DNA from 3 places in the Streptomyces sp. NPDC006259 genome. Region 2 is predicted to be linked to each of the others. Evidence: predicted binding sites of a transcription regulator. Region 2 holds the regulator's gene; each other region holds the start of a gene.
What was found. Region 2 encodes HrcA, which represses chaperone genes, less so after heat shock. Its sites were predicted from a motif close to TTNGCACTCNGNNNNNCNGAGTGCNAA; they were not measured.
Positions count from the first base shown of each region.

Region 1: the regulator HrcA is predicted to act here: its motif matches at 867-893, upstream of groES (co-chaperone GroES).
Region 3: the regulator HrcA is predicted to act here: its motif matches at 1,330-1,356, upstream of groL (chaperonin GroEL).

Region 1 is NZ_JBIAHY010000004.1:248,276-250,540, reverse strand. It holds gene groL (chaperonin GroEL) at 1-301, opposite strand, end outside; gene groES (co-chaperone GroES) at 414-722, opposite strand; gene ACFYO5_RS17810 (polysaccharide deacetylase family protein) at 1,214-2,197, opposite strand.
Region 2 is NZ_JBIAHY010000001.1:930,250-932,514, forward strand. It holds gene dnaJ (molecular chaperone DnaJ) at 1-656, opposite strand, end outside; gene hrcA (heat-inducible transcriptional repressor HrcA) at 657-1,673, opposite strand; gene ACFYO5_RS03925 (MBL fold metallo-hydrolase) at 1,832-2,265, shown strand, end outside.
Region 3 is NZ_JBIAHY010000008.1:262,009-264,273, reverse strand. It holds gene thrC (threonine synthase) at 1-130, shown strand, start outside; gene ACFYO5_RS30945 (MoaD/ThiS family protein) at 127-402, shown strand; gene ACFYO5_RS30940 (cold-shock protein) at 856-1,062, shown strand; gene groL (chaperonin GroEL) at 1,520-2,265, shown strand, end outside.

The DNA.
Region 1 (2,265 bases), on a different contig from region 2:
CGCGGACCAGCGCCTGGGCGAGCACGGTGGCGGTGGTGGTGCCGTCACCCGCGATGTCGTTGGTCTTGGTCGCCACCTCCTTCACCAGCTGCGCGCCGAGGTTCTCGTACGGGTCGTCCAGCTCGACCTCGCGGGCGATGGTGACACCGTCGTTGGTGATGGTGGGGGCGCCGAACTTCTTGTCGATGACGACGTTGCGGCCCTTGGGGCCGATCGTCACCTTGACCGTGTCGGCAAGCTTGTTGACGCCGCGCTCGAGGGCGCGACGGGCGTCCTCGTCGAACTTCAGGATCTTCGCCATGGGAGCGGTTCAGCCCTCTCGGAAAACGTGGGAGAAACGAACCGCGCCCCCAGCACCCGGCTTCACAAAGACGCGGGGGCCAGGGGCGCAGTTCACTGCAGTACTGGGTGAATTACTTCTCGATGATCGCGAGCACGTCGCGGGCCGAGAGGACGAGGTACTCCTCGCCGTTGTACTTCACCTCGGTGCCGCCGTACTTGCTGTACAGGACGACGTCGCCGACCTTGACGTCGAGCGGCAGGCGCTCGCCGTTCTCGAAGCGACCCGGACCGACTGCGAGGACGGCGCCCTCCTGGGGCTTCTCCTTCGCAGTGTCCGGGATGACCAGGCCAGAGGCCGTGGTCTGCTCGGCGTCGAGCGGCTGGACCACAATGCGGTCCTCGAGCGGCTTGATGGCAACCTTGGAGCTGGTGGTCGTCACGATCCGACCTCCCCCTTCGGAGATCTCACGGGGTTAACTGTCTGAGGTGGCGACCAGGTGGATCCGTCGTCGCGGGTGCCGGACCTGCCCGTCGCTATTGGCACTCTCCAGTGGGGAGTGCCAGGACTGAGACTATGACTGTGGTTAGCACTCGGTCAAGCGGAGTGCCAATGCGCGCGGCGCGTCGGCCGGTCTCGGCCGACCTGGGCGGCCCTGTCGCGGCGTCTCGGTGCGGCCGCGTCAGGGGAACGCGCGGCGTGTCGGTGCGGCCGTCGTCAGGAGAGATCGCCGCCTCACTCGCCGCCCCACTCGCCGCCCCACTCGCCGCCCCGGGTTCTCGCTTCCGGCCGTGGACGGGCCTTGTCCTCGAACCCCGGCCGTCCGCCTCCCGGGGCGAAGGCGGACGACGGGCCGACGCCGGGAGTCGCCCCGGCGACGCCGGGAGTCGACGGGCCGGGGCCGGAAGCCGGGAGCGGTCCCCGCGGCCACCCTCAGAGGTAGTCCTCCAGGCGACCCACCGTCAGCCCCCGGTCCTGGATCTGCCGCAGCAGCCGCGTCGTGCGTTCCCGGAGGTTCGGGCCGCTCGTCGCGTCGGGGTCCAGGGCGACGATGTCCCCGGGGCCCAGACGGTGGGGGCCGTGGGCGTAGGTGAGGCCGGTGGGGCCCGTCGAGGCCCGCCACAGGACGACCGCCGTGATGCCGCAGTCGGCGGCCGCGCGCAGGGTGGTCCTGTCGTACGTGCCGTAGGGCGGGCGGAACAGGCGGGGGCGCAGGCCGAAGCGGGACCTGAGTTTGTCCTGCTGGCCGCAGATCTCCGCGCGCTGGCCGGCGTAGGGCAGGCCGCGCAGGGCGGCGTGGTCGAGGGTGTGGTTGTGGAGGCCGGCGCCGACCGACCGCAGCCGGGCGAAGTGGGCGTAGCCGGGGCCCACCACGCTGTCGGTGAGGAACATGCTGACGGGGAGGCGCAGCTCACGCACCATGGCGACGAAGCGGGGGTCGCGTTCGACGCCGTCGTCGTAGGTGAGGAAGACGACCTTGTCGCGGGTGGCGATCCGGTCGACGACCGGCGGGAGGGCGGGGCGGCCCCGGCGGCCCGGGCTGCCCGCGAGGGGAGCGGTCGACGGCGTGCCGGCGGGGCGGGGAGCGGGCGCGAGCGGGGCGGCCAGGCCCCAACGGCGGTACGGCTGCTCCCCGGCCGGGACCCGCGCGCGTACGCCCTCCTCGGCGCTCGGGCTCCGCTCCGGCACCGGGCCCACCGACGGCAGGCCCCGCTCAGCCCTCGGGCTCGTCCCGGGCGCCTGGTCCGCCGACGGAGCGCCCCGCTCCGGCGCCCGCCCCTGCGGTCGCCCGCCCCGCTCCGCCGCCGGCCCCTCCGACGGCACGTGCTCCGCGGCCCTGTGGCCCAGGCCGCCTTCGACCGGCTCGGCCGAGGGGGCGCAGCCGGTCAGCGCCAGGGCGGTGACCATGACGGGCAGGAGCAGCGGGGCCGCGCGGCCCCGCCTCCGTGGCGCGGTCGCCCTGGCCCGTCTTGCGGTCGCCGTCG
Region 2 (2,265 bases):
GGGATCTTCACGGTCAGGGTGCGACGCGAGCGCACCCGTCCGTCGCCCGCGCACTCCGGGCAGGGGGTCGGCACGACGGTGCCGAAGCCCTGGCACTGCGGGCAGGGCCGCGAGGTCATGACCTGGCCGAGGAAGGACCGCGTCACCTGCGACACCTCGCCACGGCCGCGGCACATGTCACAGGTCTGCGCGGTGGTCCCCGGCGCCGCGCCCTCACCGCTGCAGGTGGCGCAGACGATCGCCGTGTCGACCTGGATGTCCTTGGTCGTGCCGAAGGCCGCCTCGTCGAGGTCGATCTCCAGCCGGATCATCGCGTCCTGGCCCCGCCGGGTGCGCGAGCGCGGCCCGCGCTGCGACGCCGTACCGAAGAAGGCGTCCATGATGTCGGAGAAGTTGCCGAAACCGCCGGCCCCGAAGCCGCCCGCGCCGCCGCCCGCCTGGGACAGGGGGTCGCCGCCGAGGTCGTAGACCTGCTTCTTCTGCGGGTCCGACAACACCTCGTAGGCGGCGTTGATCTCCTTGAACCGCTCCTGGGTCTTCGGATCGGGGTTGACGTCCGGGTGCAGCTCGCGTGCGAGCCGCCGGAAGGCCTTCTTGATCTCTTCCTGCGACGCGTCGCGGCGCACGCCGAGAACGGCGTAGTAGTCCGTGGCCACTTACGACTCCGCCAGGATCTGTCCGACGTACCGTGCCACTGCGCGTACCGCTCCCATCGTTCCCGGGTAATCCATGCGGGTCGGTCCGACCACGCCGAGCTTGGCGACTGCCTCGCCGCCCGAACCGTAGCCGACCGACACCACCGAAGTGGAGTTGAGTCCCTCGTAGGCGTTCTCGTGACCGATGCGTACGGTCATGCCCGAATCCCCCGCCTCGCCAAGGAGCTTGAGGAGCACGACCTGCTCCTCCAAGGCTTCCAGGACGGGTCGGATCGTGAGGGGAAAGTCATGTCCGAAGCGGGTGAGATTGGCGGTGCCGCCGATCATCAACCGCTCCTCGTTCTCCTCGACGAGCGTCTCCAGCAGCGTGGAGAGCACCGTCGTGACCGTGCCGCGGTCCTCGACGTCGAAGGCGTCGGCCAGGTCCTCGACCAGGCGCGGCACGTCGCTGAAGCGGCGGCCCGCGACCCGGCTGTTCAGCCGCGCCCGCAGGTCCGCCAGCGAGGCCTCGCCGAAGGGCGCCGGGCAGTCCACCATCCGCTGCTCGACCCGCCCGGTGTCCGTGATCAGCACCAGCATCAGCCGGGCCGGCGCCAGCGACAGCAGTTCGACGTGGCGCACGGTGGAGCGGGTCAGGGACGGGTACTGCACGACGGCGACCTGCCGGGTGAGCTGCGCGAGCAGCCGTACGGTCCGTGCCACGACGTCGTCGAGGTCGACGGCGCCGTCGAGGAAGTTCTGGATGGCCCGCCGCTCGGGGGCCGTCATCGGCTTGACGCCGGCCAGCTTGTCGACGAACAGCCGGTATCCCTTGTCGGTGGGGATGCGCCCGGCGCTGGTGTGCGGCTGGGCGATGTACCCCTCGTCCTCCAGGGCGGCCATGTCGTTGCGGACCGTCGCCGGGGAGACGCCGAGGTTGTGCCGCTCGGTGAGCGCCTTGGAGCCGACGGGCTCCTCGGTGCCGACGTAGTCCTGGACGATGGCGCGCAGCACCTGGAGCCTGCGTTCACTCAGCATCCGCGCTCACCTCCAGAAGTCGGTCCCGGTCCCCCGGGCGTCCTGCCTGGCACTCTTCACATCCGAGTGCCAGCGTTCCCCGGCCCAGTGTACGGCTGTCGGGTACACCCTGGGCAAGGTCGGTCGCCCGGCGGGCCTGTGAGGGCTAGCGTCGCGGTATGACGGTGACTTGGGAAGAGCTGGGATGGGAGCGGGTGGCCACCGGGGTCGGCCGGTGCCGGCTGCCCGGCTGGGACTGCACGGCGGGGCTGGTCGTCGGGGAGGGACGGGCGCTGTTGGTGGACGCGGGGTCGAGCCTCGCGGAGGGCGCCCGGCTGCGGCTGGGCGCCGAGGAACTCGCCGGTCACCGTGTGACGGATCTCGCGCTCACGCACCCTCACTTCGACCATGTCTTCGGGGCGGCGGCCTTCGCCGGCGCGGAGGTCTACGCGGCGGTGGGCGCGGACACGGTGCCGGCGGAGGAGCTGTGCGCGGACGCGGTCCGCAACGGCCTCGACGGGGCCACGGCCAGGGAGGCGGCGGACACCCTGGCGCGGCCCCGCCATCCGGTCTCCGGCGAGTGGACGCTCGACCTGGGCGGCGGCCGTCAGGT
Region 3 (2,265 bases), on a different contig from region 2:
CCCGACGAAGACCACCGTCGTCCTCAACACGGGGGACGGCCTCAAGACCCTCGACGCGGTGGCCGGCACCGGCCTCACCGCCACCATCCGCCCGAACCTGGACTCCTTCCGAGAGGCTGGCCTCGCATGAGCGTGACCGTCCGCATCCCCACCATCCTGCGCACCTACACCGGCGGCAGGGCCGAGGTCGCGGCCGAGGGCGCGACCCTCGGCGAGGTCATCTCCGACCTGGAGAAGAACCACACCGGCATCGCCGCCCGCGTCCTCGACGACCAGGGCAAGCTGCGCCGGTTCGTCAACGTGTACGTCAACGACGACGACGTCCGCTTCGAGCAGGGGCTGGACACGGTGACCCCGGACGGCGCCGGCGTCTCGATCATTCCGGCCGTGGCCGGCGGCTGACACACGTTCCGTACCCGCCGGTAGTAACCGTCGGTAACGGTAATGACCGAGAGTTCATCGAATTGCCCCCTCCGCGAGAGAAACGGAGGGGGCAATTCAGTGTGGTTGAGCGCGGTACAGTTGGGGAACACGCCGCCCATTGCACGCCGACCACAGAGATGTTCCGTCGGTGCGGGCGATGAGAAGTAGCCAAAGTGTGCATGCCTTTTGCGCCTTTCATTCCCTTTGCGGGGCCCGACTTGCCCTGAATCCAGGCGAATCCTCACTCTTCTCCGGACCCTCCGCGTCCAGAATTCTCGTCCGATTGACCTGTTGCAGAGGGCAGTTGGACAGATACATTCGGCCGCGGTCGACGCGTTCCGGCGCACGCCCCCAACCAACTTGGGGGGTGAGGTCTGACCCGGATTCGCGAAGTGCGGATCTGTGCAAGGGCCAGTAATAGGGGAGTTAGGCATGGCTCAGGGCACCGTCAAGTGGTTCAACGCGGAGAAGGGGTACGGCTTCATCGCGGTCGACGGTGGTGCGGATGTTTTCGTCCACTACAGCGCGATCCAGATGGACGGATACCGCACCCTGGAAGAGGGCCAGCGGGTCGATTTCGAGATCTCGCAGGGTCAGAAGGGGCCGCAGGCGGACATGGTCCGGCTCGCGACCGGCTGAAGCACGCGCCGACTTGCAGCGACGTTCTTCTGTTCCATCGTCGAAGGGCTCGCACCTCCCGGGGTGCGGGCCCTTCGGCATGTCCGGTACGGGCCCTCGGCGTGTCCGGCGCGGGCCCTTCGGTATGTCCGGTGCGGGCCCCGCGGCGTGTCCGTGCGGCCGGCCGGACGGTGGTACGGCTCCCTCCACCTGCGGATTCCGGGGTGCCGCAGGTGCCCTGCGGCGCCCGGAACGCCACGCCCCGACGGCTCCGCCGCGCGGGCGCACCTTGCACTCGGCCGGGTCGAGTGCTAATCATTGGCGTTAGCACTCTGATGGTGAGAGTGACAACGAAGGACCGGGTCGGTGAGGCCCGCAGGCCAGGTGGGGCAAGGAACCACAGGGCAGGCGAGCCGTCCGTCGCGGGCGCGGGCGCGGTCCGAAGGAATCACCCCCAGTCCTGGAGGGACCACTTCACATGGCCAAGATCATCGCGTTCGACGAGGAGGCGCGGCGCGGCCTCGAGCGCGGCATGAACCAGCTCGCGGACGCCGTGAAGGTGACGCTCGGCCCCAAGGGCCGCAACGTCGTCCTCGAGAAGAAGTGGGGCGCCCCCACGATCACCAACGATGGTGTCTCCATCGCCAAGGAGATCGAACTCGAGGACCCGTACGAGAAGATCGGCGCCGAGCTGGTCAAGGAAGTCGCCAAGAAGACGGACGACGTCGCCGGCGACGGTACGACCACGGCCACCGTGCTGGCCCAGGCGCTGGTCCGCGAGGGTCTGCGCAACGTAGCCGCCGGCGCCAACCCGATGGCCCTCAAGCGCGGTATCGAGAAGGCCGTCGAGGCCGTCTCCGGTGCCCTGCTCGAGCAGGCGAAGGATGTCGAGACCAAGGAGCAGATCGCTTCGACGGCCTCCATCTCCGCCGCCGACACCCAGATCGGCGAGCTGATCGCCGAGGCCATGGACAAGGTCGGCAAGGAAGGCGTCATCACGGTCGAGGAGTCGCAGACCTTCGGTCTCGAACTCGAGCTGACCGAGGGCATGCGCTTCGACAAGGGCTACATCTCGGCGTACTTCGCGACCGACATGGAGCGTATGGAGGCCGTCCTCGACGACCCGTACATCCTGATCGCGAACTCCAAGATCGCCAACGTCAAGGACCTGCTCCCGCTCCTGGAGAAGGTCATGCAGTCGGGCAAGCCGCTGCTGATCATCGC